Regions from separate parts of the Citrobacter freundii ATCC 8090 genome, predicted to be linked through region 2. Evidence: predicted binding sites of a transcription regulator. Region 2 holds the regulator's gene; each other region holds the start of a gene.

Region 1 (11,027 bases), 600 kb from region 2:
ATGACTCCGTGGTGCGTGATAGCGGGGAAATGCTGCGTCGTTCCCGGGGTTACGTGCCGGATGCGGTCGCGCTGCCGCCAGGATTTCGCGACGTGCCGCCGATGCTGTGCTTAGGCGCGGATCTGAAAAATACCTTCTGCCTGGTGCGTGGCGAACAGGCGGTTATCAGCCAGCATTTAGGCGATCTCAGCGATGACGGCATTCAGCAGCAGTGGCGTGATGCGCTACGCCTGATCCAGAATATTTATGATTTTACGCCACTGCGTATCGTGCATGATGCCCACCCTGGCTATGTTTCCAGCCAGTGGGCCAGCGAAATGAATCTGCCAACCGAAACGGTACTGCATCACCATGCGCATGCCGCTGCATGTCTTGCCGAGCACGGCTGGCCGCTCGATGGCGGCGATGTGATTGCTCTGACGCTGGACGGCATTGGTATGGGGGAAAATGGCGAGCTGTGGGGCGGCGAATGTCTGCGGGTCAACTATCGTGAATGCGAACACCTTGGCGGCTTACCGGCGGTAGCGCTGGCGGGTGGCGATCTGGCGGCAAAACAGCCATGGCGCAATCTGCTCGCGCAGTGCCTGCGTTTTGTTCCTGACTGGCAGCGTTACCCGGAAACATCGGGGCTACAGCATCAAAACTGGAACGTACTGGCGCGCGCCATCGAGCGGGGAATCAATGCCCCGCTGGCATCGTCGTGCGGACGACTGTTTGATGCGGTTGCCGCCGCGTTGCATTGTGCGCCGGAATCGTTGAGTTATGAAGGTGAGGCGGCCTGTGCGCTGGAGGCGCTGGCATCGCAGTGTGCAGGTGTTGATCACCCTGTTACGGTGCCGTTTAATGGCAATCAACTGGACTTAGCAATTTTTTGGCAGCAATGGCTGACCTGGCAGACCGCCCCTGCAGAAAGAGCGTGGGCGTTTCACGACGCGCTGGCGTGTGGTTTTGCCACGCTGATGCGTGAGCAGGCCGAAGCGCGCGGAATTAAAACGTTAGTATTCAGCGGTGGCGTGATGCATAACCGCTTATTGTCGGCCCGTCTGGCGTTTTATCTGCGTGATTTTACCTTACTGTTCCCGCAGCGTTTACCGGCGGGCGACGGCGGGTTGTCATTGGGACAGGGCGTGATTGCCGCGGCGCGGGTGTTGACGCAAAAATAAAAAAAGCCCCGGGACTGGCGGGGCAAGAAAAACATGTCGGGGCATACCGACAAGTGGCAACGCACATCCATGTGCGTGAGGTTAATAAATCAGTAGCAGCGTTGCCGGGCAAAGTCGTAGGCCGGATAAGACGCGAAGTGGCGCCATCCGGCATCACAGACTTACACGGGCAACGTTTTCAGCAGCGCAAAGGCCTCTTTCATGCGGTCTTCACTGACGACAAACGCACACAGCTGGCCTTCGTCGTTCATCCCTCTTGCGACCATCCCCTGTGCTTCGGCGGCGATGTGCCAGTTCAGATCGCGGCGCTGGGTTTCCCCGGCCAAATGTAAAGGCAGTTCTGGCGTTTTGACTTTTACCAGCATGGCTGGAAGTTTCAATGGCGCATTGCCGCCGAGCAGGTTTTTCGCCAGATACATGGCGCTCAGCTGAATCGGCTGCAGGAACGGGAGCACCTGACCGTTAATCTCCGCACAGTCGCCGAGAGCATAAATGTCCGGGTGGCTGGTTTGCAGGTAGCTGTCGACGCAGACACCACGATTGATGTTCAATCCGGCGCGACGCGCCAGTGCGGTTTCCGGGCGCAGGCCGGTGGCGGCAATCACTGCATCGACTTCTACGTTGCGGCTACGATCGAGCGTGGCGCGAATACCGGTGCTGGTTTTCTCCAGACTCTGGAGCTGTGATTTCAGCAGCAGGTGTACGCCCATATCGGTCAGACGATGCTGTAAGCGACTGCTGACTTCCGGCGGCATCAGCGAAGCCAGAATGCTGGCGGCGTTGTCGATAAGCGTTACCGCTTTACCGGCACGACAAAAATCCATCGCCAGTTCACTACCAATCAAGCCGCCGCCGACAATCAGCACCCGCTGGGCGTCACGCAGTTGCGTTTCACAAGCGCGATACTCTTGTTGGCTGTTTAACGTGAGCATTAACTCACGTCCGGTAACCGGCGGTACAAAGGCTGAAGCGCCCGTCGCCAGCACCAGCTTGTCATACTGCCACTGCTTGTCCTGACTTTTCACTACGTGGGCATCGGCGTCGATGTCGGTTACCCAGGTATGTGGAAACAGGCGCAAATTAAACTGTTCGGCAAACTCCCCCGCCGACTGGCGGGTGAGGTCGTCTGCACGCTGTGACTGACTGATAACATGGCTGAGATCGGGCTTGTTGTACTCATCCATGCTGTCCGCGGCAATCAAGGTCAGCGGAACATTCGCATCCTGCTTACGGATATTTTTGACTAACTGGCGGGCGGCGAAGCCCGAACCAATGATGACAATGCCGTGACTCATTTTGCCTCCGTTGCCAGTACGTCGAAGACGTCTTTACCTAGTGAGCATTCCGGGCACAGGAAGTTGTCCGGAACTTCGCTCCATGGCGTACCCGGTGCAACGTCCTGCAACGGTTCGCCTTTCGCCGGATCGTAAATCCACTGGCACACGCTGCACTGCATGCTTGGACCAAGATCGGCGGCAGCCGCAGCCGCAGCGGCACACGCACAGGCTTCTTCCTGGGCGATGGCTTTCACGGTTGTTTCCGGCAATGGAGCCAGCGCCCACTGACGCGCGATTTCACGGCCGTGCTGGCGGCACAGTTCCAGTGCATCCAGGTCCGGACGCCATTTCGCTTTCAGGCTCAGTGACATCTCGAAACCTGCATCCTGCAAACGCGTGGACAAACGGTCTACTGCACCGCCGCTCCAGCCGTGCGAGCCAAAGGCGCTGGCACGCTTGTTACGAAAACGCAGGCCAGTCATCTCTTCCACCAGACCGGCAATTTTCGGCATCATCACGTTGTTCATTGTGGAAGTCCCGACCAGCACGCCTTTAGAGCGGAAGACGTTGGTCAAAACTTCGTTTTTGTCGCTACGGGCGACGTTAAAGATTTTTACCGCTACATTCGGGTCGACTTCGTTGATGCCCTGGGCAATCGCGTCCGCCATCATGCGGGTGTTGTTGGACATGGTGTCGTAGAAAATGGTGATGCGGTCTTCCTGATAATCCGCCGCCCATTTCAGGTACAGCTCAACGATTTGTGTCGGGTTGTCGCGCCATACCACGCCATGGGAAGTGGCAATCATATCGACCGGCAGGTTGAAGCCGAGGATCTCAGTAATTTTCGGTGTAACCAGACGGCTGAATGGCGTCAGGATGTTGGCGTAGTAACGCTGGCACTGTTCGAACAGTTCAGTCTGGTCAACTTCGTCGTTAAACAGACGTTCGTCGCAGTAGTGCTGACCGAAGGCGTCGTTACTGAACAGCACCGCATCGCCGGTCATGTAGGTCATCATACTGTCCGGCCAGTGCAGCATCGGCGTTTCAACGAAGATCAGCTGCTTGCCGTTACCAATGTCCAGCGAATCACCGGTTTTCACTACGTTAAAGTTCCATTCCGGGTGATGGTGGTGCCCGTTGATAGAGTCAATGGCGTTGGCGGTGCAGTAAATCGGCGTGTCCGGGATGCAGGACATCAGCTCGGTCAGCGCCCCGGCATGGTCTTCTTCAGCGTGGTTAATGATGATGTAGTCGATATCCGCGAGGTCAATTTCACTGCGCAGGTTCTGCACGAATTCACGACTAAACTTGTGGTCTACTGTATCGATCAGGACATTTTTTTCTTCACGGATGAGATAGCTGTTGTAGCTGCTGCCGCGCAGCGTTTTGTATTCAGTTCCGTGGAAATCACGCACTTCCCAGTCACGTTGGCCAACCCAATGAATGTTATTTTTAACCAGAATAGACATAACAACCTCAATTAATTCAGCGTTTTTCAAAAAAGATGCTTTGCTAATTGCAGGTTGCGTGCCAACTTTTTATTTGTTTGATTTTAAAGGATTAGTTGTTTTGCCACCTATAAGGTGGTAGTCAAAGTGACTATATGTTTTATTGTCAATATGACAATATGAATTGTCAAAATGACAATGAGGTAGCCATGAGCTTTTCCGTAGACGTGCTGGCGGGCATCGCCATTGAATTACAAAGCGGTATTGGGCATCAGGACCGTTTTCAACGACTGATAACCACCTTGCGTCAGGTGCTGGAGTGCGACGCGTCGGCACTGCTGCGCTACGAGTCGCGACAGTTTATTCCGCTGGCGATCGATGGGCTGGCGCAGGATGTTCTCGGCAGACGCTTTACTCTGGAAGGGCATCCGCGTCTGGAGGCGATTGCCCGCGCCGGGGACGTGGTTCGTTTCCCTGCCGACAGCGATTTGCCAGACCCGTATGATGGTCTGATTCCGGGGCAGGAGAGTCTGAAGGTGCATGCCTGTATTGGACTGCCGTTGTTCGCCGGTCAAAATTTGATTGGTGCGTTAACCCTGGATGGCATGGAGCCCGATCAGTTCGATGTTTTCAGCGATGAGGAGCTTAGGCTGATTGCCGCGCTGGCGGCTGGCGCATTGAGCAATGCGTTGCTGATTGAACAGCTGGAAAGCCAGAATATGCTGCCAGGTTCGTCAACCAACTTTGAGCAGGTGACGGAAACCCAGATGATTGGCCTGTCGCCCAATATGATGCAGTTGAAAAAAGAGATTGAGATTGTGGCGGGGTCCGATCTCAACGTGCTGATTAGCGGTGAAACGGGAACCGGGAAGGAGCTGGTGGCTAAAGCTATCCATGAAGGTTCGCCGCGCGCGGTGAATCCACTGGTGTATCTGAACTGCGCGGCGTTGCCGGAAAGCGTTGCCGAAAGTGAACTGTTTGGTCACGTAAAAGGCGCGTTTACCGGGGCTATCAGCAATCGTAGCGGTAAGTTTGAAATGGCCGACAATGGGACGCTATTTCTCGACGAGATAGGCGAACTCTCGCTGGCGCTACAGGCTAAGCTGCTGCGCGTATTGCAGTACGGTGATATTCAGCGCGTAGGTGACGATCGCAGCTTGCGCGTGGATGTGCGAGTGCTGGCGGCGACGAACCGTGATTTACGCGAAGAGGTGTTGGCTGGGAATTTCCGTGCGGATTTGTTCCACCGGCTGAGCGTCTTTCCCCTTTCGGTACCGCCTCTTCGTGAACGCGGTGAAGACGTGGTGCTACTGGCAGGCTATTTTTGCGAGCAATGTCGGCTGCGGCTGGGACTGTCCCGCGTGGTGTTAAGCCCCGGTGCGCGTAGCCATCTGTTGAGCTACGCCTGGCCCGGGAATGTGCGCGAGCTGGAACATGCCATTCACCGCGCGGTGGTTCTGGCAAGGGCGACCAGAGCAGGGGATGAAGTGGTGCTGGAGACGCAGCATTTTGCCCTGCAGGATGAAGCGCCAGTAACACCGGCGGCGGAAGTTGTTGCGGAGATCCCACAGCATCACAACCTGCGTGAAGCAACAGAGTCGTTCCAGCGGGAGATGATCCGCCGGGCGCTGGCACAAAATAACCATAGTTGGGCGGCAAGTGCGCGGGCGCTGGAAACAGACGTCGCCAACCTGCACCGGCTGGCGAAGCGTCTGGGGTTGAAGGATTAGATAATACCGGCCTGATAGAAATCCTGTAGGTTGATAGCACCGGTGAGTTTACCGTTTTCATCGACCACCGGGGCGGCAGTGATTTTGCGCTTCATCAGGATCTCTTTGGCGTCAATCGCGCGGCTCTGCGCCTGCAGCGTAATGCCATTCTGGGTCATTGCTTCGCTAACCTGAGTGGTGAGCGCTCCGCCGCCAACCAGCCAGCGGCGCAGGTCGCCGTCGGTAAAGACCCCTTTCACCAGTGACTGGTCGTCGCAGACCGCGACCAGGCCAAGACCCGTGCGGCTGAGCTCCAGCATCGCGTCCATGACGCTGGTGGTAAGTGTCACCTGCGGGATGGCATCGTCACGGCGCATCAGATGATGCACTTTATTTAACAGACGAGCGCCCAGCGCACCTGCCGGATGCGAGCGGGCAAAATCTTCCTCGTTAAAGCCGCGCGCCTGCATTACGGCGATTGCCAGCGCATCGCCCATCATCAACGTATTTACGGTACTGGACGTCGGTGCCAGGCGCATCGGACAGGCTTCGCGCTCAACGGAAATATCCAGCACGGCTTTGGCGGCCAGGCCTAACGGTGAGGTCGGTTTTCCGGTCATTGCCAGCAGGGCGACGGATTTGTCTTCCAGGCGCGGAATGATGAGATCCAGCTCTTTCGCACCGCCGGAGTAGGAGATAAACAGCATGACATCACGGCTTTCGATCATCCCTAAGTCACCGTGCAGCGCTTCCGCCGGATGCACAAAAAAGGCAGGCGTGCCGGTACTGGCGAGGGTCGCCGCAATTTTTTTGCCAATATGACCTGATTTACCAATACCGGAGACAATGACTTTGCCTTCACAGTGGATGATAGTATTGGCGGCGCGGACAAAATCATCGCCCAGTCGCTCAGGCAAACGGCTGGCTTCCTGTAGTTCCAGCATTAACGTCTGACGGCCCGCGTTCAGTAGTGCATCACTCATTGGTTTCTCCGGTTATGATCACTTCAATCCCTTTTGCTTCCAGCGCCTGACGAAATGCAGGGTCGATACCTGCATCGGTAATCAGCTTGTCGACGCTTTCCAGACTGCATACAACATTAGGACTTTTGCGCCCAAATTTTGACGAGTCAGCCATCAGAATCACTTCGCGAGCGGCATTACACATCGCTTTACTGACGCTAAACACCTCATTAAAAGTGGTCACGCCGGCATTGAGGTCAATGCCGTCGGTGCCCATGAAGAGTTTATCAAAGCTGAACTGCTCAAAGGCGTTTTCTGCCAGCTGACCGTGAAATGACGCAGATTTTTTGCGAAAGGTCCCGCCCGGCATCAGGATGGTTTGCTCGTTGTCCAGTTCCGAAAGAGCGTTAACAATGTGCAGACTGTTGGTCATGACGGTGATATTGCTAAAGCGCGTGAGCATCGGCACCATCTGCAGTACGGTGCTGCCTGCATCCAGAATAATAGAGTCGCCATCGTGTATAAAACGGACGGCAGCTTCGGCAATCTGCTCTTTTTTATGCGTATTAATTAGCGTTTTGTGATCGATTGGCGGATCGGATTCGTCTTTATTTAATACCACGCCGCCATAGGTACGAATGACGGTTCCGGCGTTCTCCAGAATGACCAGGTCTTTGCGAATGGTCGTGCCAGTCGTGTCAAAGTAGTGGGCCAGTTCTTCAACCGAGCATTTTCCCTGCTTTTGCAGGTGCTCCAATATGGCAGCCTGACGCTGACGAGGTTTCATAGGCGTGATTACCCTGACTTATGTATTTACCCGTCATACTTCAAGCTGCATGTGCGTTGGTCTTCCTGCAACTCGAATTATTTGGGGTATAGGTTGCAAAATGATAATTTCGCAAGCTATTAGCATTCACAACGAAATTACCCATGTTTCAGTTTAAGCGCCAATGATAGTGCATTCTGTGCTAACGGATCATGGGGAAAGATCACATCAGGCTGTAAATCATCAAGATGTTTGCCGGTTATCGTGGCAATTTTGCCGGGTCTGGCGAATACCGTAAGACCTTTCATAAATAACGTGTCGGTCACCCGCTGCTGCTCATTTAGCGCGATGGCGACTACCACGCGCGGTTTAAAACGCCCACCGGAGCGACCAACACCAACCCGACCCTGTTGGCAAAGCCTATCAAACGCCCGGTTAAAGCGGGATATTTGCCAGCCACCAAGCGCCAGTTGTAGACACCAGGCGATAGCGGCGACGGTAATCAGTGCGGAAACCATTTTGTACTCCTTTGATTTTGCCGGATAAGCGCAGACGCCATCCGGCAATTCAACATTAAAACATCACCTGACCGCCGGTGACGTTGATGGACTGCCCGGTACAGTAAGAGGCTTTCGGACTGGCGTAAAACAGCAGCATGTTTAGCACGTCCTGATAATCGCAGCCGCGCTTAAGCGGAACCTTATCAATGTAGTACTGCTCAACTTCATCTGGCTTAAGGCCAAGTTTGGTTGCATATTGCGGTAATAACGACTGGAACATCGGTGATTTCAACAGATTGCCGAGCATCAGTGAATGCACGGTAATGCCGTATTCCGCCAGATCCAGCGCCAGTGACTGGGTTAAGCCCACGCCGCCAAATTTTGCCGCGCTGTAGCCTGAATTGTGTTTGCTGCCCACTTTCCCTGATTTTGAGTTGATCTGGATAATGCGTCCCTGCACGCCATCGCGGATCATCAGGCGTGAGAATTCACGTGCACAGAGGAAGTAGCCAACCAGATTGACCTGCAGCGAGCGGTCGAAATCCCCAAGCTGAAAGTCGCTGATAAACGCGGCTTTAGCGATACCCGCGCTGTAAACCAGCAGATCAACACGACCGAATATTTCATCCACTCCGCGCGACAGCGCCAGCACGCTCTGTTCGCTGGTGGCATCTGCGCCAAAACCGTAGGCGGTGCCTTCGCCAAACTCGGCGTTAATTTCTTGCGCCACGTTGGCGGCTTTATCGCTTTGAATATCCACCACCGCGACGCGGTATCCTTCTGTCGCAAGCCCACGGCAAAGGAATGCCCCAAGGGTCTGGCCTCCACCAATGACAACGGCAACCTGATTCATCTTTATCTCCTTCAATCTTAAGCAACAAACTTCAAAATACAGCCCGGCGCAATACCGTCCGGTACGGGACCTGCAACGTGTACGGTACCGGGGAATTCCGCTTCACTCAGTCCGTCAAAGCGCAGAGTGATATGCCCGAGTTCACGTAAGTTTTGTTCCGCCACGCTGCCAACGGCGGTGACTGGGTAGTGATGCTGGCCTAGTTCAAACTGGATCCCAGCTTGCAACGAACCGTTCAGCTCGCCGTGGCAATGGATGAAGCAAAACCCCTCGATATCCGCGGGCGCGCCTTCACGAAAGGTAATCAGCATCTGGTCGCACAGTGCATCCGGGGCGCTCTGGCCGATACGGGTGATGGTGGTTTGATAAATCACGGTCATTTTTGAGTGCCTCTTATTGGTAAATAAAGCCGGAAACAAACCAGGCGATGAGAACGGTTGGCGCGCCGGTCAGAAAGCGGCTCACCAGAACAGATGGCACGCCGACGCGGACCGTGTCCTGACGCGCTTCGGCCAGCGACAGCCCGACAGGAATAAAGTCGCATGCAGCCTGGGCGTTAATGGCGAACAGGGCAGGTAGCGCCAGATGTGGGGGAATATTCCCCAAACCAATCTGTACACCGATTAGCACGCCGATAACCTGGGCGATAACCGCACCGGGGCCGAGGAAAGGCGACAGCAGTGGGAAAGAGCAGATCAGTGCCAGCGTGACCAGTCCCAGCGGATGGCTGGCCAGTGGTGCGAGTCCATGGGCGATCCAGTCTCCCAGACCCGAAGCCATAATGATGCCGATCAGTGCTGAGACGAACGCCATAAATGGCAAAATAGTTTTCAGGACGGTATCAATAGTGTCGCGCCCGGCCTGGAACAGAACCGCAACGGCTGAACCCATGCCCATCCCCACTTTTGCCAACAGACCATCACTTTGCTCGGTAATTTTCTTGCTGGTGTCGTAATCGCGTCCCATGCTGCTGCTTGCGGGCGTTGGCGTGGCGGACGCTTCGCCGACAACAGTAATGTTTTCTTCTTTTACGCCAGAGACATAGATATCTTCGACAATATACTGAGCCAGTGGGCCGGATTTACCCGTAGCGTGAATATTCACCGTCGGTATACGACGTTTGGGATAGATCCCACAGCGCAGCGTGCCGCCGCAGTCGATGATCGCCACACCAATTTCGCTCTCCGGCGGCTCGCCCTCTTTGAAGCCATCAACGGCCTGCCAGCCGGTCAGGCTTGCTATCCTGTCGACGATCGCGGGGCGAGTTCCTGCGGTGATATAGACAATTTTCTTGCCCGGAACGGCATCCAGTTCAAGCGGGCCACCCCAGCCGCCGGTGCCTTTTTCAATACGAATACGTGTCATGATGTTGCTCCCGCCAGATGTACCTTCTGCTCAAGTTGAATGCCCATTTTTTTCTCGAAGATAGTGGTGGTGAAATCGGTCACCCAGCCACGGAAGAAGTTGGTCACCAGACCGACCAGCAAATAGCTCACCGCCAGTGGGCCAAGCGGAAGCCCCAGCGTGGTCAGTCCGCTGGCGATCCCCAGATAGACGAACAGTTCGCCGGGGTTGATGTGCGGGAATAAGCCGTTCATGGAATGGCAACTGTAAGACGCGGCGGCGTAGTAACTGGGCTTGTATTTTTCTGGCATAAAGCGACCCAGACTCAGCGTCATTGGGTTACAAAATACAAATGTGCCGATGCACGGCAGTAGCAAATAGCGGGATAGCGGGTTTCCGGCGCAACGCTGGGCAAAACGTTCAATACGCTGCTGACCGATAAAGTTAATCAGCGCATTCATGATGACCAGCAGACTGATCAGCAGTGGCAGAATACCGGTCACCATGCCGGTAAACACTTCTCCGCCTTTCTGGAACAGCCCGATAAACCACTCAGCACCGAGTGTGATGGTGTCGATCATTATTCTCTCCTGTAGGGATTTTTAGTTATCTTGCCAAACGGTGGCTGATTTTAATCAGATTGAAAGATATAAAAGTGTTATTTTGATCTCAAAATAAAAGATAAATATTTTAATTTGAAAGTTTTTGCGTGAAAGCTCGCAAATGTGATGGTCAGAGATGAAAGGGGATGTAAATTCTGTGAAGGAGAGCGACTACCGCTTCCTTGTATGGCGGAGGATGCTTTACCATACTTCTCCCAGGCTGAATTTGTTTAATGGATGTCTCATGTTCAAGCGTCGTTATGTAGCGTTACTCCCCCTTTTCGTACTGCTCGCTGCCTGTAGCAGCAAACCTAAACCTTCAGAGACTCAAACGACTACGGGTGCGCCATCCGGCGGCTTCCTGCTTGAGCCACAGCACAACGTCATGCAAACGGGCGGCGAT
Region 2 (11,027 bases):
GTGCAGCAGATGTGCATCTGTGTGTTAAAGTGCCCAAGGAAGCTTGTCCGTTAGGCCTGGCGCCGACCAGCAGCACGACAGCAACACTGGTGATGGGCGATGCCCTTGCGGTGGCATTATTAAAAGCGCGCGGCTTTACCGCGGAAGATTTTGCGTTGTCTCATCCCGGTGGGGCACTGGGCCGTAAGCTTTTACTGCGCGTTAACGATATTATGCATACGGGCGACGAGATCCCGCATGTAACCAAAAACGCCAGCCTGCGTGACGCCTTAATTGAGATCACGCGTAAAAATCTCGGCATGACCGTCATTTGCGATGATGCCATGAGGATTGACGGTATTTTCACCGATGGTGATTTACGTCGTGTCTTCGATATGGGCGTTGATGTACGCCAGTTAGGCATTGCCGATGTGATGACCCCTGGAGGCATTCGCGTGCGTCCGGGTATTCTTGCCGTCGATGCCCTGAACTTAATGCAGTCCCGCCATATCACCTCGGTAATGGTTGCTGATGGCGACCAGTTACTCGGTGTGTTACATATGCATGATCTGCTACGTGCAGGTGTAGTGTAAGAAACTCAAGGATAACGAAAATGAGTAAAGCAGGTGCGTCGCTTGCGACCTGTTATGGACCCGTCAGCGCAGACGTTATCACCCGGGCAGAAAACATCCGTTTGCTGATCCTGGATGTGGATGGCGTACTGTCTGATGGTCTGATTTATATGGGCAACAACGGTGAAGAGCTGAAGGCTTTTAACGTCCGCGATGGTTACGGAATTCGCTGTGCGCTCACTTCCGGTATTGAGGTTGCCATTATTACCGGACGAAAGGCTAAACTTGTAGAAGATCGCTGTGCCACTTTGGGGATCACCCACCTGTATCAGGGGCAGCCAGACAAACTGATTGCCTTTGGCGATCTCCTTAGCAAACTGGCGATCGCACCGGAGAATGTCGCCTACGTTGGCGATGACCTGATCGACTGGCCGGTGATGGCACAAGTGGGATTGAGCGTCGCGGTGGCAGATGCCCACCCTTTGCTGATCCCACGGGCCGATTATGTCACCCGTATTAATGGGGGACGTGGCGCTGTGCGTGAAGTCTGCGATTTATTACTCCTGGCGCAGGGCAAACTGGACGAGGCCAAAGGGCAATCGATATGAGCAAAACCAGACGTTGGGTTATCATTCTACTGTCGCTGGCTGTCCTTGTGATGATTGGTATTAATCTGGCAGACAAAGAGGACACCGCTCAGGTCGTCGTCAATAACAACGAGCCAACCTATAAGAGCGAACATACTGATACCGTCGTGTATAGTCCGGAAGGCGCGCTGAGCTATCACTTGATCGCACAACACGTTGAATATTATTCGGAACAAGCGGTTTCGTGGTTTACTCAACCAGTATTAACCACATTTGATAAGGATAAAGTACCGACCTGGACGATCAAGGCCGATAAAGCCAAATTGACCAACGATCGGATGCTGTATCTGTACGGCCATGTTGAGGTTAACGCCCTGGTGCCTGACTCTCAACTACGCAGAATTACGACCGATAACGCGCAGATTAACCTGGTGACACAAGATGTCACTTCCGATGATCTGGTGACGTTGTATGGCACAACATTTAACTCCAGCGGACTGAAGATGCGCGGCAACTTACGCAGCAAGAACGCCGAGCTGATTGAAAAGGTTAGAACCTCATATGAAATCCAAAACAAACAAACTCAGCCTTAATCTTGTACTTGCCAGCTCACTTCTGGTCGCCAGCATTCCGGCATTTGCCGTCACCGGCGATACCGAGCAGCCGATTCACATTGAGTCGGACCAGCAGTCCCTGGATATGCAGGGCAACGTGGTAACGTTTACTGGCAACGTGATTGTGACTCAGGGCACCATCAAAATTAACGCCGATAAAGTCGTCGTGACCCGTCCTGGCGGCGAAGACGGCAAAGAAGTGATTGACGGCTATGGCAATCCAGCGACGTTTTACCAGATGCAGGACAACGGTAAACCGGTTAAAGGCCGCGCCTCGCAGATGCACTATGAACTGGCGAAAGACTTTGTCGTGCTAACCGGCAAGGCGTATCTGGAACAGCTCGATAGCAACATCACGGGCGATAAGATCACCTATCTGGTAAAAGAGCAGAAAATGCAGGCCTTCAGCGATAAAGGCAAACGCGTCACCACCGTTCTGGTTCCGTCGCAGTTGCAGGACAAAAACAAGGCTCCGGCAGAGAAAAAAGGTAACTGATTCGTTATGGCAACATTAACTGCAAAGAACCTTGCAAAAGCCTATAAAGGCCGTCGTGTGGTGGAAGATGTCAGTCTGACCGTCAACTCCGGGGAGATCGTCGGTCTGCTCGGTCCTAACGGTGCAGGCAAGACAACAACCTTTTACATGGTGGTCGGCATTGTCCCGCGCGATGCGGGTAACATTATCATTGATGACGAAGACATCAGCCTGCTGCCTCTGCATGCGCGCGCGCGTCGCGGCATCGGCTACTTACCGCAGGAAGCATCGATTTTCCGTCGCCTGAGCGTGTTTGATAACCTGATGGCGGTACTGCAAATTCGTGACGATCTGACCAGCGAGCAGCGGGAAGATCGCGCCAACGAGCTGATGGAAGAATTCCACATCGAGCACCTGCGTGACAGTATGGGGCAGTCGCTCTCCGGTGGTGAACGACGCCGCGTGGAGATCGCCCGCGCACTGGCCGCTAATCCGAAATTTATCCTGCTGGATGAACCGTTTGCCGGTGTTGACCCGATTTCCGTTATTGATATCAAACGGATCATCGAACACCTGCGCGACAGCGGCCTTGGCGTGCTGATTACCGACCATAACGTCCGCGAAACGCTGGCAGTGTGTGAGCGCGCCTATATCGTGAGTCAGGGGCACCTGATCGCGCACGGCACGCCAACAGAAATACTGCAGGATGAGCACGTTAAGCGCGTATACCTTGGGGAAGACTTCAGACTCTGATAGGGTAGAAGACTTCACGTCACCGCAGGAGAAAACAACTCTGAACATGAAGCAAGGTTTGCAACTCAGGCTTAGCCAACAACTGGCGATGACGCCTCAGCTACAACAGGCTATCCGTCTGTTGCAGCTGTCCACGCTGGAACTTCAGCAAGAACTTCAGCAAGCGCTGGAAAGTAACCCACTGCTCGAGCAAACCGATCTTCACGACGAAATTGATACCCAGGAAAAACAGGACAGCGAAACCCTCGACACCGCCGATGCTCTCGAACAAAAAGAGATGCCTGAGGAGCTGCCACTTGATGCCAGTTGGGATGAAATTTACACCGCCGGGACGCCTTCGGGCACCAGCGGAGATTACATCGACGACGAGCTGCCTGTGTATCAGGGTGAGACCACGCAATCACTACAGGATTACCTGATGTGGCAAGTGGAACTGACCCCGTTCTCGGATACCGATCGCGCCATTGCGACATCCATTGTGGATGCGGTAGACGAAACCGGTTATCTCACCGTGACCCTGGACGATATTCTCGAAAGCATGGGCGATGACGACGTCGGTATGGACGAAATCGAAGCCGTGCTTAAACGCGTTCAGCGCTTTGATCCCGTAGGCGTGGCCGCCAAAGATCTCCGCGACTGCTTACTGATCCAACTTTCGCAGTTTGATAAAGCCACACCGTGGCTGGAAGAAGCGCGCCTGATCATCAGCGATCATCTCGATCTGTTAGCCAACCATGACTTCCGCACGCTGATGCGCGTGACCCGACTGAAAGAAGACGTGCTAAAAGAAGCCGTCAATCTTATTCAGTCACTGGATCCAAGGCCTGGGCAGTCGATCCAGACTGGCGAACCAGAATACGTTATTCCGGATGTGCTGGTGCGTAAGCATAACGATCGCTGGGTGGTCGAACTCAACAGCGACAGCATCCCACGACTGCAGATTAACCAGCACTACGCCGCTATGTGCAATAGCGCGCGCAACGATGCCGACAGTCAGTTTATCCGTAGCAATCTACAGGATGCGAAGTGGCTGATTAAAAGCCTGGAAAGCCGCAATGATACACTGCTGCGCGTAAGTCGTTGCATCGTTGAACAACAGCAAGCCTTCTTTGAGCAAGGCGAAGAGTTTATGAAACCGATGGTGCTGGCGGATATCGCCCAGGCCGTCGAGATGCACGAATCGACCATTTCCCGTGTGACCACGCAAAAGTATCTGCACAGTCCGCGCGGCATTTTTGAATTGAAGTATTTCTTTTCCAGTCACGTTAATACTGAAGGTGGAGGCGAAGCCTCATCCACGGCGATCCGTGCGCTGGTGAAGAAATTAATTGCTGCGGAAAACCCCGCGAAACCACTGAGTGACAGCAAGTTAACCTCTATGCTGTCAGAACAGGGTATCATGGTGGCACGCCGCACCGTTGCGAAGTACCGAGAGTCTTTATCCATTCCGCCGTCTAACCAGCGCAAACAGCTGGTCTGACCCAACCGATAAGGAAGACACTATGCAGCTCAACATCACTGGAAACAACGTCGAAATCACTGAAGCCCTGCGCGATTTTGTTAATACAAAATTTGCCAAGCTTGAACAATATTTCGACCGGATTAATCAGGTCTATATTGTGTTGAAAGTGGAGAAGGTTACACATATCTCGGATGCAACGCTGCATGTGAACGGTGGCGAAATTCATGCCAGCGCGGAAGGTCAGGATATGTACGCAGCCATTGACGGTTTAATTGATAAACTGGCTCGGCAGTTAACAAAACATAAAGATAAACTGAAACAGCACTAACTTGTCCGGGCAGTTAGCGGGTGCAGGACGGCCTGTTGTGTAGCACAACAGGCCATTTGTACAGTTAGCGCTTAGGTGAAATTATGACAAATAACGATACGACTCTACAACTGAGCACTGTTCTTAACCAGGAATGTACACGCGCAGGTGTTCACTGCCAAAGCAAGAAACGCGCACTGGAAATCATTAGTGAACTGGCGGCAAAACAGCTCAGCTTGCCTTCTCAGGTGGTATTTGAGGCCATTCTGACGCGTGAAAAAATGGGCAGTACCGGCATCGGTAATGGTATTGCTATCCCGCATGGAAAGCTGGAAGAAGACACGATGCGCGCGGTTGGTGTGTTTGTGCAACTTGAAACGCCTATCGCCTTCGACGCTATTGATAATCAGCCAGTCGATCTGCTGTTCGCCCTGCTGGTTCCGGCGGACCAAACCAAGACGCATTTGCATACGTTGTCACTGGTCGCAAAACGTCTGGCGGATAAAACCATCTGTCGTCGTCTGCGCGCCGCACAGAGTGACCAGGAGTTGTATCAAATCATCACGGACACCGAAGGTGGACAGGATGAAGCATAACAACCCAATGGCATCCTTTTTTGTCGTTGTGAGGAGAAACAGTACATGGTACTGATGATCGTCAGCGGCCGTTCAGGGTCAGGTAAATCTGTCGCTCTGCGTGCGCTGGAAGATATGGGTTTTTACTGCGTGGATAACCTTCCCGTAGTGCTGTTGCCCGATCTGGCTCGTACTCTGGCCGATCGCCAGATTTCTGCGGCCGTCAGCATTGATGTGCGCAACATGCCTGAGTCCCCGGAGATTTTCGAGCAGGCAATGAACAATCTGCCTGAAGGCTTCTCACCACAGCTGCTGTTCCTTGATGCTGACCGTAACACGCTGATTCGTCGCTACAGTGACACGCGTCGCCTGCACCCACTCTCCAGCAAGAACTTGTCTCTGGAAAGCGCTATCGATAAGGAAAGCGATTTGCTTGAGCCTTTGCGCTCTCGCGCTGACCTGATCGTTGATACCTCCGAAATGTCCGTACACGAACTGGCGGAAATGTTGCGTACCCGACTGTTGGGCAAACGTGAACGTGAATTGACGATGGTTTTCGAATCCTTTGGTTTCAAACACGGTATCCCGATTGACGCGGATTACGTCTTTGACGTGCGCTTCCTGCCTAACCCGCACTGGGATCCGAAGCTGCGCCCAATGACCGGTCTTGACCGCCCCGTCGCCGCGTTCCTCGACAGGCACACAGAAGTACACAATTTTATCTACCAGACGCGCAGCTATCTTGAGCTATGGTTACCCATGCTGGAGACCAACAACCGTAGCTATCTCACCGTAGCCATCGGTTGTACCGGCGGGAAGCACCGTTCGGTGTATATTGCAGAGCAGCTGGCAGACTACTTCCGCTCACGCGGTAAAAACGTGCAGTCACGCCATCGTACGCTGGAAAAACGTAAATCATGACCGTGAAGCAAACCGTTGAAATCACTAATAAGCTGGGCATGCATGCCCGTCCAGCTATGAAACTGTTTGAATTGATGCAGGGTTTCGAAGCAGAAGTTTTGCTGCGTAATGATGAAGGAACGGAAGCCGAGGCCAACAGCGTTATCGCTCTGCTGATGCTGGATTCAGCCAAAGGGCGTCAGATAGAAGTTGAAGCCACGGGTCCGCAGGAAGTTGAAGCCCTTGCCGCAGTGGTTGCCCTGTTTAATTCAGGTTTTGATGAAGATTAGTCAAGTGGTTTTAACACGTAGCCAGTAGGTCGGATAAGGCGTTTACGCCGCATCCGGCAATGCCATTGTGTCGTATTGTGCCTGATGCGCTGCACTTAAATCAGGCCAACAAAAACAGCGACAGTAGCGACTAATACAACTTATTTTCCCGCATAAACGACTCACCGCCTAACTGGCGCATTTGACGCATGATCCACGCCTGGCGGCTACGCACATAACCAGAAGGCGCATTCGCTTTAAAACGCAAAGGATTAGGTAATACCGCCGCCAGCAAGGCCGCTTCAGACAGACTCAACCGACTGGCAGGCTTATGGAAATAGCGCTGCGCCGCCGCCTCCACGCCAAAAATCCCATCGCCAAACTCAGCGATATTCAGGTAAACGGTCAGAATACGTTTCTTGCTCCAGACGGTTTCCATACCCAGCGTTAGCCCGGCTTCAAGACCTTTACGTACCCAGCTACGTCCATCCCACAGAAAGAGGTTTTTCGCCGTCTGTTGCGATAACGTCGACGCCCCGCGAATACGGTTTTCATTGCGTTCATTGTGTGCCAGCGCTTTCTCTATGGCGGAGACATCGAATCCCCAGTGCTCGGGAAACTTCTGGTCCTCCGCGGCAATGACGGCCAGTCCCATCCAAGGTGAAATCTCGTCCATGCTCACCCAGTCTGAGTGCGCCACATAACCAAAATCACCGGACAGCCATGCGCCCAGTTGCCGTTCAACCATCACCGCCGAGAAAGGTACAGGCATCACGCTGAAAAGTGCGATGCCTCCGCCCCAGAATACGCCGAGGACAATGACCGCCCGCAGAAAGATACGTCGCAGAAAGGCGGTAACTCCTGTTCTCATTCAGCCAGCACCAGCACACGCGATACCAGTTTATCGATGCCACTCGCAGCCTGAGCAATGTCCTGCGCCAGCATATAGGCGGGCGTGGTGACGATTTTATTGTCTTCATCGACGACAATGTCATCAACCGGACAAGGCACATGTTCAGCGCCCATCTCTTCCAGCACCTCTGCCGTATCGATATCAGTACCGATGGTCAGACGCAGCGGGAAATCAAAAATTTTAGGTAACATAGCGGGCGCAATGCACATAAATCCCAGCGGCTTACCCGCCTGATGCATGGCCACCGCCAGCGCGGCTAAGTCGCTATCAACCCGGCATTCGCTGCCCTGACTGGCAAAATTGCTCAGATTTTTGGCCGCACCAAACCCGCCCGGCACGATCAACGCATCCAGTTCCGCTGAGACTGCCTGAGCGAGCGGGCGAATTTCACCGCGTGTTATACGTGCGGCTTCAATCAGTACATTACGCGTTTCCAGCATCGGCTCGCCGGTCAGATGGTTAATCACATCCGCTTGCTGTTTATCCGGAGCAAAGCAGACGGCCTGAGCGCCGTTGCGGGCAATGGCCAGAAGCGTGAGAACAGTTTCATGGATCTCTGCACCGTCATACACGCCGCATCCACTGAGCACTACACCCACTTTTTTCATCGTGATACTCCTTTCTCAACTGGCTGAAACATATTAGTTATTATGATTTAAATGCTACGCTTCACACATTTAACTGATTCATGTAACAAATTATTTAAGATTTGCTATCTTAACTGCGTGCGGCCTGAAAATTAGGGCTGCGCCCTTGTAAACAATGATAATAATTTACGGCGCAGCCACGATTTCCCTGGTGTTGGCGCAGTATTCGCGCACCCCGGTCAAGCCGGGGTCATTTTTTTTCCACGCTCGCCACCCAGGCTTTTAATACCGCCACGTCGTGCTGCCACTCCTGCTTCATCTCTTCAATCCATTCAGCAACGTTATCTTCCCAGGCGGGAAGGTCCGGAGACTGGATTTGCTGACCTAACTGTTGCAGGTGACGCAGCCCCACAGAACCTGCTGCGCCTTTAATTTTATGACCTTCCTCAACCACGCCTTTTTTATCCCGTGCGGTCAAGTTTGACTCCAGCACGCTCAAATATCCCGGCATCATCTTCTCAAACACCGCCAGCCCGTCGGTAATTAACTTCGGTCCCACCAGCTCGAGGTATTGTTCCAACATAGGAATATCTAACAGCGCTTGCGATTTACTGCTTTCTTCAGATGTCACAGTGCTCTCCTCTTCGTTTCTGGTATCCCAGTATTTTTTGATCATGGCGGTTAGCGCCGGAACCGACAGCGGCTTACTCAGCACGTCATCCATTCCCGCGTCCAAATACTCTTTTTTATCTTTCAGTACGTTGGCGGTGAGTGCAACTAGCGGCGGAAGGTCCTCACGAGCGTATTTTTGCGTGAGCTCCCGCGAGATATCCAGACCGGTCATATCCGGTAGCTGAATATCCAGCAGCACCAGGTCATATTCACCCGGCGTAAACATTTCCAGCGCGGCTTTCCCGGTCATCGCGACATCCACGCTGTTGCCTAATTTTTCCAGCACGGAACGCGCAACAATAACGTTTAGTTCAATGTCTTCCACCAGCAGCACATTCAGGGCTGGCAGCGGCATGTCATCGTCTTCAAAGGCGTCTTCAATCTCTTCCGCTACCGCAGGCGCATGTACGGTCAGCGTAAAGATGGAGCCTTTACCTGCCTGGCTGGAAACCGTAATATCGCCGCCCATATTTTTCGCCAGACGCTTCGACACGGCCAAACCAATCCCGGTTCCTGTGGCCGGTTTACCGCCGTTGCTGTCCTTCACCTGATAATACATGGCGAAGATTTTATCCTGCTCATCCTGCGGAATGCCGATCCCAGAATCTTCAACCTCGAAATGCAGCATATCGCCTTGGTCATAGCGCGCCCGCACGGTCACCTGTCCCTGCTGAGTGAACTTCACGGCGTTGCTGATCAGATTCCACAGAATCTGGCGCAAACGCGTGCCGTCGGTAATGACCTTATGCGGTAGCGGTAACGTTGGCTCAAGTACAAAACGCAGCCCTTTTTGCTGCGCCTGCAGGCCAGAAAGGTTTTCCAGATCCGCCATAAAGCTGGTGAAATCAACAGGCTGGTTATCGAGCTGGACTTTACGTCGCTCCATCTTATCCATATCTATGATATCGTTGAAAATATTCCCCAGCGTCACGGCAGAGACATGGATGGTTTTCAGGTATTTTTCCTGCTCAGCGGTCAGGTCTGTATCCAACAGGATCCGGCTTAAGCCGACAATGCCGTTAAGCGGAGTGCGCAGCTCGTGGCTGATGGTGGAAATGAAGGTGGTCTTATCACGGCTGGCACGTTCAAGCGCGTCCTGATAGCGCTTACGCTCGGTAATATCGCGCCCAAAACCCATCAGGCCATGTCGCTTACCTACGCGGTCATAGTACGGCACTTTACGAATTTCAAAGCAGGCTTTGCGCCCGTCCGGGTAGTCCAGCCACTGTTCGTAGGTGAGTGAGACGTTATGACGGAATACCTTCTCGTCGGTTTCAATTACCTTTTCAGCCGCTTCAGGAGAGTAAACGTCAGCCGGTTTTAAGTTCACCAGCTGCTTTTCGCTTTTGCCAGTCAGCAGTTCCATGGCACGGTTACAGCCGGAAAATTCTTTATCTTCATTGCGATAAAAAACCAGATCCGGCGAGGCATCAAGGAAAGAGCGTAAAAAGGAAGACTGTTGCTCGAGCTGGATCTGCGCTTCTTCGCGCTCTTTGATTTCAACCTTCAGTTGCTCGAACGTTTCCTGGCGCTCCGCTTCGGCTTTTTCGCGCTCAACAATTTCCTGATTGAGCTGGGCTATATTATCTTTCAATTGCACATTGAGCTTGAGATCGCGCTCGCGCATCTCTTCCAGCTTTTGTACCAGTCGTGACAGGCGTTGCCGGGACTCTTCCAGTTGCTCCACCACCACTGACAGGAAATAGACAGCCCAAGGGGTAATTAACAGACCAAAAAAGATAGAACGGATAACATCAATGCTTTCTACCTGGCCATGCAGCACCATGGTGACAGCCATCTGCACCACAATTGCCAACACGACCAGAGCCAGCGCCAACAGCAGCGAAAAGCGCACCAGACCCAACTTCATCATTAGGTCGACGTAATATTGCGCCAGCATACGGATTTGCTTCATAGAGGGTTCCTTCACGACAACTTGGCACAATAATACTCAATTCTTGGCGTGACGTTTGAGAATGTGCAAGAAATGCGGAGGTTATCAGTGAAATGACCGTAGAAGGTTAATCGTAGGCCTAATAAGCGAAGCGCCATCAGGCAAGCAGGCGCAGATTGCCGGATGTCGGCTTTACCTTATCCGGCCTACGGAGGGTTAGATCCCCGGCTGCACCCATGGCGTACCCAGCGCCGAGCCTTGCACGCCGTGCTCGTTAAGGTACTTATCCAGTTCAACCATCCCAGTCCAGCGATTTTCACACCATAGCGGTGCTAACAGCGTTGGGCGACGCGCGCTGGCGGAAATGCGATGATAAATCACCTCTGGCGGCGTATGGCGGATCATCTCCCCGGCGGTAACCGTATAATCGTCCAGTTCAATTCCGTTCAGCCGCCCGGCTTCCCAGGC
Region 3 (11,027 bases), 370 kb from region 2:
TCAATCTTTACACAGTGACGAATCGTCACTCCATTCCGAGTTCTTTTAACTTACGCGTCAAGGTATTACGGCCCCAGCCAAGCAGGCGTGCGGCTTCCTGTTTGTGCCCCTGGGTATGACGTAGCGCGGTGGTCAACAGCGTGCGCTCCATTTCAGGTTGAGCCTCAGAAAGCAGGTTTTGATGACCGGAACGCAAGGCCCGGTCTGCCCACTGTGCCAACAGGGTTGCCCAGCTGTCTGGCTGCATATGGGACGGTGCGTCAGGCACGGTGGTTTCAAACAGCTCGGCTGGTAAGTCCTGAATCAGTACTTCCTGCCCGGCGGCCATGACGGTTAACCAGCGGCAGGTGTTCTCAAGCTGACGCACGTTACCCGGCCAGGCCAGACGGGTCAGCGCCGCCTCGGTCTCCGGGTGTAATTGTTTGGCTTCAACCCCCAGTTCGTGCGCGGCCTCCTGCAGGAAATGGCGCGCCAGACGTGGGATATCTTCCCGACGTTCACGCAGCGGCGGCAAATGCACGCGGATGACGTTCAGACGATGGAATAAGTCTTCGCGGAATTTGCCTTCCTGTACGCGTAGTTCCAGATTCTGGTGCGTGGCGGCGATAATACGTACGTCCACCTTCACGGGCGCATAGCCGCCAACGCGATAAAACTGTCCATCGGCTAATACGCGCAATAAACGCGTTTGCACGTCCAGCGGCATATCGCCAATTTCATCGAGGAACAGCGTACCGCCGTCAGCCTGTTCAAAGCGCCCCTGGCGAATCGTATTCGCCCCGGTAAATGCCCCTTTTTCATGACCAAACAGCTCAGATTCGATCAAATCTTTCGGAATAGCCGCCATGTTCAGGGCGATAAACGGCGCTTTGACGCGCGGGCTATGACGGTGCAACGCATGGGCGACCAGCTCTTTACCGGTCCCGGACTCCCCGTTAATCAATACGCTGATTGACGATCGGGACAGGCGGCCAATAATGCGAAAGACGTCCTGCATTGCCGGCGCTTCGCCGATGATGTCAGTTGTTGGGCCGTTTATCTGAACATTGCGCGGCTGCTGCTGTTCCTGATAATGGCTGATGGCACGTTCGACCAGCGCCACGGCTTCATCAATATCAAAAGGTTTGGGCAGATAATCAAACGCCCCTTGCTGATAGGCGCTGACGGCAGCATCCAGATCGGAGTGCGCGGTCATTATGATGACCGGAAGCATCGGATGCCGCTGTTTAATCTGTTTTAACAGCGTCAGACCGTCCATGCCCGGCATGCGAATATCCGACAACAGTACGTCAGGCGTTTTGCTGGCCAGCGCGTCCAGCACCTCTTTACCACTTTCAAATGTGGTACAGCTTAGCCCTGCCCCTGCGAGCGCACGTTCAAGCACCCAACGGATGGAACTATCGTCATCAACGACCCAGACTATTCCTCGTTGCATAAACGTCACCTTATTTCCTGATAGGCAGGTAAACCGAGAACTCGGTATGACCCGGCCAACTGGTAAATTCAATTTTGCCGGAATGTTGATCAATTAAATTGCGGGCGATGGATAATCCAAGCCCGGTACCGCCTTCGCGACCGCTGACCATTGGGTAGAACAGCGTGTCCTGCAAATGCGAGGGAATACCCGGACCGTTGTCCTCAACATCAATCCGTGCCGCCAGGCGATAACGTACACCGTGCAGCGTGAGCTGAAACGCGGTGCGGGTACGCAGAATGATCTCACCGCCTTCCGCTCCCAGCGCCTGCAAAGCATTGCGCACGATGTTTAACAGAACCTGCTCGATCTGGTCCGGGTCGTGCAGTAATTCGGGCAGACTCGGGTCGTAATCACGAATCAGCGTGACGTTTTCCGGGAGCTCCATTGAGACCAGCGCCACCACGCGCTCCGCCACCTTGTGAATACTTTCCGTGACATGCATGCCAGGCTGTTGTGGTCCCAGCAGACGGTCGACCAGATTACGCAGGCGGTCGGCCTGCTCAATAATGACTTTGGTATATTCGGTCAGCGCCGGGTCCGGAAGCGCTTTGCTGAGTAGCTGCGCTGCGCCGCGTAATCCACCTAAAGGGTTCTTGATTTCGTGCGCCAGACCGCGCACCAGATCGCGGGCGGCAATCTGCTGGGCGTGCTGAAGCTGCTCCTGACTCAGACGGCGCTGGTTATCCATTGGCGCCATCTCCAGCAGGATAAGGCCATCAGGCAGCCTCTGAGCGGTCACTGAGAGGATATGTGAGTGGCTGTCTATCACCAGCGTCACTTCGTTATCCGTAAAGCCCTGGCCTGCTTCCAGGCTCTCTCGCATCAGTCCGATGTTTAAGGAGAAATAACTCAACAGATCGGGAAGCGGTGTACCAAACAGTTTGCGGGAGCTTTGGGCGAGCAGCTGCTGTGCCGCCGGGTTGGCGTAATGTACCGCCAGCTCATCGTCGACGAGTAAGATGCTGTTGATTAAAGAATTGAGGATCTGCCCAGCATCGGGCAGCGTGCCGGTTGCCATTCAGCAGTCTCCTGAAAAGTGTTGCACCAATTTAGTGCATTATAGCTTTTTACATCAAAAAAGCGCGAGAAAGCAGGTTGTTAGTGGAGAAAAAAGCCCATCCTGGGATGGGCTACAGATGACTGGCAAACGCAGATGCCGGATGGCGGCTTTGCTTTATCCGGCCTACAAGGTGATGTTACCGGTAGGCCTGATAAGCTTGCGCCATCAGGCGTCTTATCATTCGCCATCGATCTCAAGCCTGCCTGAGCAGGCTAAAATTTCCACGGCAACTCAAACGATTAAACGCTGTAGTACAGCTCAAACTCTACCGGGTGCGGAGTCATACGCACACGGTCATCTTCTTCGCGACGCAGCGTAATATACGCATCGATCGCTTCATTGGTGAACACGCCGCCTGCAGTCAGGAACTCACGGTCCAGATCCAGTTCTTTCAGTGCTTCTTCCAGAGAACCAGCAACCTGTGGGATCTCTTTCGCTTCTTCCGGCGGCAGGTCGTACAGGTTTTTGTCCATGGCTTCGCCCGGGTGGATCTTGTTCTTGATACCGTCAAGACCAGCCATCAGCAGTGCTGCGAAGCACAGGTACGGGTTAGCAGCCGGGTCCGGGAAACGCACTTCAATACGACGCGCTTTCGGAGAAGCAACAACCGGAATACGGATAGAAGCAGAACGGTTACGGGCAGAGTAAGCCAGCATTACCGGCGCTTCGTAGCCTGGGACCAGACGCTTATAGGAGTTGGTGGTCGGGTTAGCCAGGGCGTTGATCGCTTTAGCGTGCTTGATTACACCGCCGATGTAGAACAGCGCCTGCTCAGACAGACCCGCATATTTGTCGCCAGAGAACAGGTTTACGCCGTTCTTGGACAGGGACATGTGGCAGTGCATACCGGAACCGTTATCACCGAACATCGGTTTTGGCATAAAGGTCGCGGTTTTACCGAAACGGTGCGCAACGTTGTGCACGACGTATTTGTAGATCTGAATTTCGTCCGCTTTTTTGGTCATGGTGTTAAAGCGGGTCGCGATTTCGTTCTGGCCAGCGGTCGCCACTTCGTGGTGATGCGCTTCAACAACCAGGCCCATCTCTTCCATGATCAGACACATGGTAGAACGGATGTCCTGAGAAGAATCTACCGGAGGAACCGGGAAGTAACCGCCTTTCACACCAGGACGGTGACCTTTGTTACCACCTTCGTATTTGGTGGAGGAGTTCCATGCGCCTTCGATGTCATCGATTGCCACGTGGGAACCGGAAATAGACGCGCCGAAACGGATGTCGTCAAACAGGAAGAATTCTGGCTCTGGTCCGAACAGAACGGTGTCTGCGATGCCGGTAGAACGCAGATACTCTTCAGCGCGTTTTGCGATGGAGCGCGGGTCGCGGTCATAGCCCTGCAGTGTACCAGGTTCCAGGATATCGCAACGGATGATCAGAGTGGACTCTTCATAGAACGGGTCGATGAGTGCAGTAGACGCATCTGGCATCAGAACCATGTCTGATTCGTTAATGCCTTTCCAGCCACCGATTGAGGAGCCGTCAAACATTTTGCCTTCTTCAAAGAATTCGGCATTTACCTGATGAGCAGGAATAGTGACGTGCTGTTCTTTACCTTTGGTATCAGTGAAGCGCAAATCAACAAACTTCACTTCGTGTTCGTTCAGCATCGTCAAAACGTGTTCAGCGGACATACTTACTCTCCCGGATTGGTCATGGTCGTCGTGGTAACGAAGTCTTCAATTCTGCAAAAAATTGGCCGTGTCGCCGTAAAAAATATAAAGCGAAATCTGTGCCAACTTTTAAATTGCCCCTAAAAGGCGTTATCATGCGCACTATCGTGCAAAGGGGCTGCACCATGAAGGTTGTATCGCACCATTATAGTGCTTTAATGTGAACATTAAGCACCATATTGGTGCAAAGCATGTCAGATTACCCCTTTTAACGCTCCGTGAATGTGATCACAAAGAAACTCTGCAATACTTGTTTGCGGAGGATGTTTGTGATCCTGTTTTGTACTGCGATTAATCCGTGTACAATAACGCGCTATTTCTAAAATGCCTGAGGCAAAGTTGTGATCGAAAATTTGCGTAACATCGCCATCATCGCGCACGTAGACCATGGTAAAACGACCCTGGTAGACAAGCTGCTCCAACAATCCGGTACGTTCGATGCACGTGCTGAAACCCAAGAGCGCGTGATGGACTCCAACGATTTGGAGAAAGAGCGTGGGATTACCATCCTCGCTAAAAACACCGCTATCAAATGGAATGACTACCGCATCAACATCGTTGATACCCCGGGGCACGCCGACTTCGGTGGTGAAGTTGAACGTGTAATGTCCATGGTCGACTCCGTGCTGCTGGTGGTGGATGCAATGGATGGTCCGATGCCGCAGACGCGCTTCGTGACCAAAAAAGCCTTTGCCCATGGCTTGAAGCCAATTGTTGTTATCAACAAAGTTGACCGTCCTGGCGCGCGTCCTGACTGGGTTGTTGATCAGGTATTCGACCTGTTCGTTAACCTCGACGCTACCGACGAACAGCTGGACTTCCCGATCGTTTACGCTTCCGCGCTGAACGGTATCGCAGGTCTGGATCACGAAGATATGGCTGAAGACATGACTCCGCTGTATCAGACTATCGTTGATCGTGTACCGGCTCCGAACGTAGATCTTGATGGCCCGCTGCAGATGCAAATCTCTCAGCTGGACTACAACAACTACGTTGGCGTAATCGGCATCGGCCGCATTAAACGCGGTAAAGTTAAACCGAACCAGCAGATCACTATCATTGATAGCGAAGGCAAAACCCGTAACGGTAAAGTCGGTAAAGTTCTGACTCATCTGGGTCTGGAACGTATCGAGAGCGATATTGCCGAAGCCGGCGATATCATCGCGATCACCGGTCTGGGCGAACTGAACATCTCCGACACCATCTGCGATCCGCAGAACGTCGAAGCGCTGCCGGCTCTGTCCGTTGATGAACCGACCGTAACCATGTTCTTCTGCGTAAACACCTCTCCGTTCTGTGGTAAAGAAGGTAAATATGTTACCTCTCGTCAGATCCTTGACCGCCTGAACAAAGAGCTGGTGCACAACGTTGCGCTGCGCGTTGAAGAAACCGAAGATGCGGATGCGTTCCGCGTATCCGGTCGTGGTGAGCTGCACCTGTCTGTTCTGATTGAAAACATGCGTCGTGAAGGTTTCGAAATGGCGGTTTCCCGTCCGAAAGTTATCTTCCGCGAAATCGATGGCCGTAAACAAGAGCCGTTCGAAAACGTAACGTTGGACGTCGAAGAGCAGCATCAGGGTTCTGTCATGCAGGCTCTGGGTGAGCGTAAAGGCGACCTGAAAAACATGAATCCAGATGGCAAAGGCCGCGTACGTCTTGACTACGTGATCCCAAGCCGTGGTCTGATCGGCTTCCGTTCAGAATTCATGACCATGACTTCCGGTACCGGTCTGCTGTACTCCACATTCAGCCACTACGACGATGTTCGTGCGGGTGATGTGGGTCAGCGTCAGAACGGCGTACTGATCTCTAACGGCCAGGGCAAAGCAGTTGCGTTCGCACTGTTCAGCCTGCAGGACCGCGGTAAGCTGTTCCTGGGTCACGGTGCTGAAGTTTACGAAGGCCAGATCATCGGTATTCACAGCCGCTCTAACGACCTGACTGTAAACTGCCTGACCGGTAAGAAACTGACCAACATGCGTGCGTCCGGTACTGACGAAGCAACGGTTCTGGTTCCGCCGGTTAAGATGACTCTGGAGCAGGCTCTGGAATTCATCGATGACGACGAACTGGTAGAAGTTACTCCAACCTCTATCCGTATTCGTAAGCGTCACCTGACTGAAAACGATCGTCGCCGTGCAATGCGTGGCGCGAAAGAAGAGTAATTAACGCTCTTTCTCAGGTAAGCATAAAAAAGCCGCTGATTATCAGCGGCTTTTTTTATCTAAAAGATCAGGTCGTTTCCTTCTCTGCAATGACTAGCTCAATATTTTCTAAATCAAGCAATTGTTTGAATGAATTTGGTGGCTGGGAATCGGTAAAAAATGCCCGAATTTTACGCATATTACCGATGGATACAGCGGCTGAGGCAGTAAACTTAGTATGATCAGCAACTAACAGCGTATTACGTGCATGCTTAATCATCGTTTTGGCGACAAGCGCTTCGTTAACGTCAAATTCCAATAGGGTGCCGTCTTCCTCAATGGCACCAATACTAGTAATCAAATAGTCGGCTCTGAATCCTTCAATAAAGTTCACTGCTCCTGGACCAACAATACCGCCATTATGAGCACGTAGCGTTCCACCGGGCACCATGACCTCAAGATCTTGATTCTTATATAAGATCTGTGCAACACGAAGACTGTTAGTAATGATGCGGAGATCCCGGCGGTTCAGCAAAGCTCGTGCGACGGCTTCCACCGTTGTACCAATGGTAATAAATACCGTACAGCGTTCAGGAAGATAATCAGCAACCGCTTCCGCAATCGCTTCTTTTTCCTGGGTAAGGGACAACTCTCGCTGTTCAAAGGCGGTATTCATGACGCTGGATACACGTCCGGCTCCACCATGATGTCTGGTGATCAAGCCCTGTTCGCTTAATTTACGAATATCCCGGCGCACGGTTTGCGTGGACACGTCCAGCAATTGTGCGAGCTCTTCGATATTCATATAGCCGCGTTCTGTAATGTAATGAACAAGTTGATCGTGTCGCGGATTACCGGTGACTTCAATGATGCTCATGAATACTCCTGGACTTCTTCCCCGTAATTGTTGGCTATTTTACGCATAAAGTGACAAAAATGATTCGGTTTGCGCACGATTAGGAATTCCGGCTCGTCCACCCGCCTGAGTGCATTTCATCGCCGCCACCGCACTTGCGAAGCGAATCGCCTGGTCAGTCGGCATTTGCTCTGCAAGAGCTGCTGCCATTGCACCATGGAAAACATCGCCTGCACCGGTTGTATCCACAACATTGACAGAAAATGCAGTCTGTTGACACATATGCCCATTTTCGACCCATAGTGACCCTTCGCCACCAAGCGTAACGTACACTTTACCATTGGTTTGCTCAGCGGCCAGTTTAAGTGCCTGTTGTGCATCATCTTGCCCGGTCATTCTCTTCAGACCTGGAGTTGAAAAAACGGCATGATCGGCCAGCGCCACCAATGGGGTGATATCTTGTGGTGTCATATCGGCATCCAACAGCGTTGGAACTCCAGCGGCACGTGCCAGTTCGAAGGATTTCAACGTTCCTTCATGCCAACGTACATCGGCCAGAACGATGTCATAACGGGAAAAATCAATCGACTCCAGCCACCCTGCATCCGTATCGAGATCTGGGCTTGGATAGTTCACGATGATGCGTTCGCCATGCTGGTCGACCAAAATTGCGGACTGGGATGAACGGGAGTTCGGGTATTGCCGGCAGAACGCCGTATTGACCCCCCAGCTCTGAAGCTCGTTAAGCAAGGTATTCCCACAACTGTCATCGCCTACACGGCCTATAAAATCAACGTCAATACCAAGCCGGGCAATGGCGACAGCTGCCGTTGCTGCCGGGCCGCCACCTGTCTCCAGATATTGATTTGACTGATATTTCCCCCCGCCATAGGGCAGGCTGTTCAGAGAATAAATACGGTCCTGAACGGTGATTCCAACACATGCAATTCTGGTCATATTTGGTTAGTCCTGTGTGATCTTGTCTTATTTTGTTCATTTTAATGACATAAATGATCAAATTAGTGACGTGTGTCTTGTTTTTAGTCATAAATTACAAATATGCTCAAAAACAGACGAAAACGATTTTTAATTGTAATTATTTTGTCAACCTGAGACAGGAGAGCATTCATGACAACCGTTGCATTTTTGGGCTTGGGCCAGATGGGCAGCCCAATGGCTAATAATCTGTTGCAAAAGGGACATGCTTTACGTGTGTTCGACGTAAACCAACAGGCAGTCAATGAATTAGTACAAAAAGGTGCGACTGCTGCTCAAACACCTGCTGAAGCCGCTAAAGGTGCCGAATTCATTATCACTGTGCTGCCAAATGGCGACATCGTTCGGCAAGTTCTGCTGGGTAAAGATGGTGTAAGCGAAGGCCTGTCTCCCAATGCATTGGTTATTGACATGTCCACGATTCATCCATTGCAGACCGATGCATTGATCCATGAGATGAAAGAGAAAGGCATCAGCATGATGGATGCCCCCGTGGGCAGGACGTCAGTTAACGCGATTGACGGCACGCTGCTGATTCTTGCTGGCGGAACGCCTGAACAGGTTAAACGTGCTCGCCCTGTGCTGATGTGTATGGGGAATGAGCTGGTGGAAGCTGGCGGTCCCGGTATGGGAATCCGCGTAAAGCTCATCAATAACTATATGAGTATTGCGCTGAACGCCTTGTCAGCGGAAGCCGCTGTTCTTTGCGAATCATTGGGTTTGAGCCTTGATGTGGCCATTAAAGTCATGAGCGGTACTGCCGCAGGCAAGGGGCACTTTACGACAACCTGGCCTGGCAAGGTACTTAAAGGAGACCTTTCTCCGGCATTCATGGTGGACCTCGCGTTGAAAGACCTGCGCATTGCCGTCGATGTCGCTAGTCAGACCGGCGCGCCGCTCAATATGGGCATTGCAGCAGAAACCTATTACACCCGTGCCAGCGAGAACGGTCGAGGCCGTCAGGACTGGAGTGCACTGTTATCTCAGGTTCGTCAGCAGGCTGGCCGACCAGATTCACTCTAAATTTTAAACAGTTACAGGAGTTATTATGTCTTCCCACAATACCCCATACACGCTGAAAGATATTTCTCGCCCTGGCGGTGGATTTGCCATGCTGGCCGTTGATCAGCGTGAAGCAATGCGCCTGATGTTTGCAGCGTCTGGACACCCTAAACCGGTTGCCGACAGCGTATTGACTGATTTTAAAGTTGCAGCAACACAAATTCTGTCTCCTTACGCTTCAGCGGTTCTGGCAGATAAACAATTTTGTCTCGATCAGATTGTCTCTCAAGGTGCAGCGGCAGATTCATGTGGACTGATTGTGGCGGCTGACCATTTTGTTCCGGGTAATGGTATTCCAGTTGATAGTGTCGAAATTGACAGAGCGATTGATCCGCATAAAGCCCGCGAAATGGGTGCGAAAGCCATGAAGTTGTTGGTGCTGTGGCGTGAAGATGAACCTGCAGAAGAACGTTTGGCTATGGTGGCTGAGTTTGTTCAACGCTGCCGTAGCGCAGGGTTGGTCAGCATCATTGAACCGGTCGTCCGACCTCCTCGTCGTGGTTGGGAATTTGACCGGGAAAGCGCCATCGTTGCCGCAGCGGCTGAACTCGGTTGCACCGATGCTGACCTCTATAAAGCTGAAATGCCATTAGGCGGCAAAGGTGATGAACAGACCCTGCTTGCTGCGTGTCAAAAGTTGCATGAACAAATGAAAATGCCGTGGGTCATTCTCTCTTCTGGTGTTGATGCGGATATTTTTGGCCGCGCGGTCCGTATCGCCATGAAGGGTGGAGCTTCCGGATTCCTGGCAGGGCGTGCCGTTTGGGCATCGGTTGTTGGTGCTCAAGATCCGCAAACAATGTTGCGTGATGTGTCGGTTCCACGCTTACAACGTCTGGCAGAAATCGTCGATGAAGGGATTTCTCAGCGTTAATCACCCATTTTAACGAATCTGGAGAAGAACCATGGATAAGATTACCCAAGTTCTATTTTCTGATATTGGGAAGGTGACCACCCAATATGTTGAGCTGCCGCACCAGGAACTTAAACCGCAAGAAGTCCGCATTGCTCCGGTGTTTTACGGAATATGTGGCTCTGATCTGCATGTGCTGAAAGGAGGACACCCATTTGCAAAACCTCCGGTTGTGCCTGGACATGAAATTGCGGCACGCGTAACTGAAGTGGGCATTGAAGTAACGAATGTTAAGCCGGGCGATCATGTCGTAGTCGACCCGATAATGGCCTGCATGGAGTGTCGTGCTTGTAAAGCGGGCCGCTTTAATCTCTGTGAGCCGCCACAGGTTGCAGGCTTCCGGGCACCGGGTTTTGCCCGCTCGCAACACATTGTACCTGCACGAAATTGCCATGTTGCACCTGCTTCGTTACCACTAAAAGCACTGGCTTTCGCTGAGCCCGCAGCCTGCGCGCGTCATTGCGTGAGCCGTATGCCGAAAGCGTCATTGGAAAGTGTACTAGTGATAGGTGCAGGGACAATAGGCTTATCCATCGTTCAAGCATTGCGCATCATGGGCGCGGGAAAGATCACCGTCATCGAACCTGATGCCGCCAAGCGCGCGTTGTCGTTAAAGCTAGGTGCCACCGAAGTCTGGACTCCGGGGGAATTGGATGCACAGGTCCGTTTTACGGGGGCAATTGATGTTGTTGCTGCCCAGACCACGCTGAATGATGCATTTACCCACGTTTATGCTGGCGGAACGGTAGTGTGCATGGGGGTACCGAGTGGCCCACGTGAAATACCTCTTCCGATGATGCAGCGCTTCGAACGCGATTTGTTGAATTCCGG

Evidence for each region. Region 2 encodes sigma-54, which starts transcription at its own class of promoters, with help from an activator protein. Its sites were predicted from a motif close to GTTGGCACANNTTTCGCTNT; they were not measured.
Region 1: a site for sigma-54 is predicted at 3,956-3,975, ahead of norV (anaerobic nitric oxide reductase flavorubredoxin). Genes of this name have one in related genera too.
Region 3: a site for sigma-54 is predicted at 4,273-4,292, ahead of glnA (glutamate--ammonia ligase). Genes of this name have one in related genera too.

What each region holds. Positions count from the first base shown of each region.
Region 1 is NZ_CP049015.1:3,819,281-3,830,307, reverse strand. It holds gene hypF (carbamoyltransferase HypF) at 1-1,163, shown strand, start outside; gene norW (NADH:flavorubredoxin reductase NorW) at 1,325-2,458, opposite strand; gene norV (anaerobic nitric oxide reductase flavorubredoxin) at 2,455-3,909, opposite strand; gene norR (nitric oxide reductase transcriptional regulator NorR) at 4,098-5,618, shown strand; gene gutQ (arabinose-5-phosphate isomerase GutQ) at 5,615-6,580, opposite strand; gene srlR (glucitol operon DNA-binding transcriptional repressor SrlR) at 6,573-7,346, opposite strand; gene gutM (transcriptional regulator GutM) at 7,484-7,843, opposite strand; gene srlD (sorbitol-6-phosphate dehydrogenase) at 7,899-8,678, opposite strand; gene srlB (PTS glucitol/sorbitol transporter subunit IIA) at 8,696-9,058, opposite strand; gene srlE (PTS glucitol/sorbitol transporter subunit IIB) at 9,072-10,043, opposite strand; gene srlA (PTS glucitol/sorbitol transporter subunit IIC) at 10,040-10,603, opposite strand; gene mltB (lytic murein transglycosylase B) at 10,869-11,027, shown strand, end outside.
Region 2 is NZ_CP049015.1:4,419,481-4,430,507, forward strand. It holds gene kdsD (arabinose-5-phosphate isomerase KdsD) at 1-572, shown strand, start outside; gene kdsC (3-deoxy-manno-octulosonate-8-phosphatase KdsC) at 593-1,159, shown strand; gene lptC (LPS export ABC transporter periplasmic protein LptC) at 1,156-1,731, shown strand; gene lptA (lipopolysaccharide ABC transporter substrate-binding protein LptA) at 1,700-2,248, shown strand; gene lptB (LPS export ABC transporter ATP-binding protein) at 2,255-2,980, shown strand; gene rpoN (RNA polymerase factor sigma-54) at 3,027-4,460, shown strand; gene hpf (ribosome hibernation promoting factor) at 4,483-4,770, shown strand; gene ptsN (PTS IIA-like nitrogen regulatory protein PtsN) at 4,854-5,345, shown strand; gene rapZ (RNase adapter RapZ) at 5,391-6,245, shown strand; gene npr (PTS phosphocarrier protein NPr) at 6,242-6,514, shown strand; gene mtgA (monofunctional biosynthetic peptidoglycan transglycosylase) at 6,645-7,364, opposite strand; gene elbB (isoprenoid biosynthesis glyoxalase ElbB) at 7,361-8,014, opposite strand; gene arcB (aerobic respiration two-component sensor histidine kinase ArcB) at 8,244-10,580, opposite strand; gene mnmL (tRNA modification radical SAM protein MnmL/YtqA) at 10,776-11,027, opposite strand, start outside.
Region 3 is NZ_CP049015.1:4,794,147-4,805,173, reverse strand. It holds gene glnG (nitrogen regulation protein NR(I)) at 26-1,435, opposite strand; gene glnL (nitrogen regulation protein NR(II)) at 1,446-2,495, opposite strand; gene glnA (glutamate--ammonia ligase) at 2,777-4,186, opposite strand; gene typA (ribosome-dependent GTPase TypA) at 4,567-6,390, shown strand; gene G4551_RS22990 (DeoR/GlpR family DNA-binding transcription regulator) at 6,458-7,246, opposite strand; gene G4551_RS22985 (sugar kinase) at 7,286-8,182, opposite strand; gene yihU (sulfolactaldehyde 3-reductase) at 8,354-9,244, shown strand; gene G4551_RS22975 (aldolase yihT) at 9,270-10,157, shown strand; gene G4551_RS22970 (zinc-dependent alcohol dehydrogenase) at 10,189-11,027, shown strand, end outside.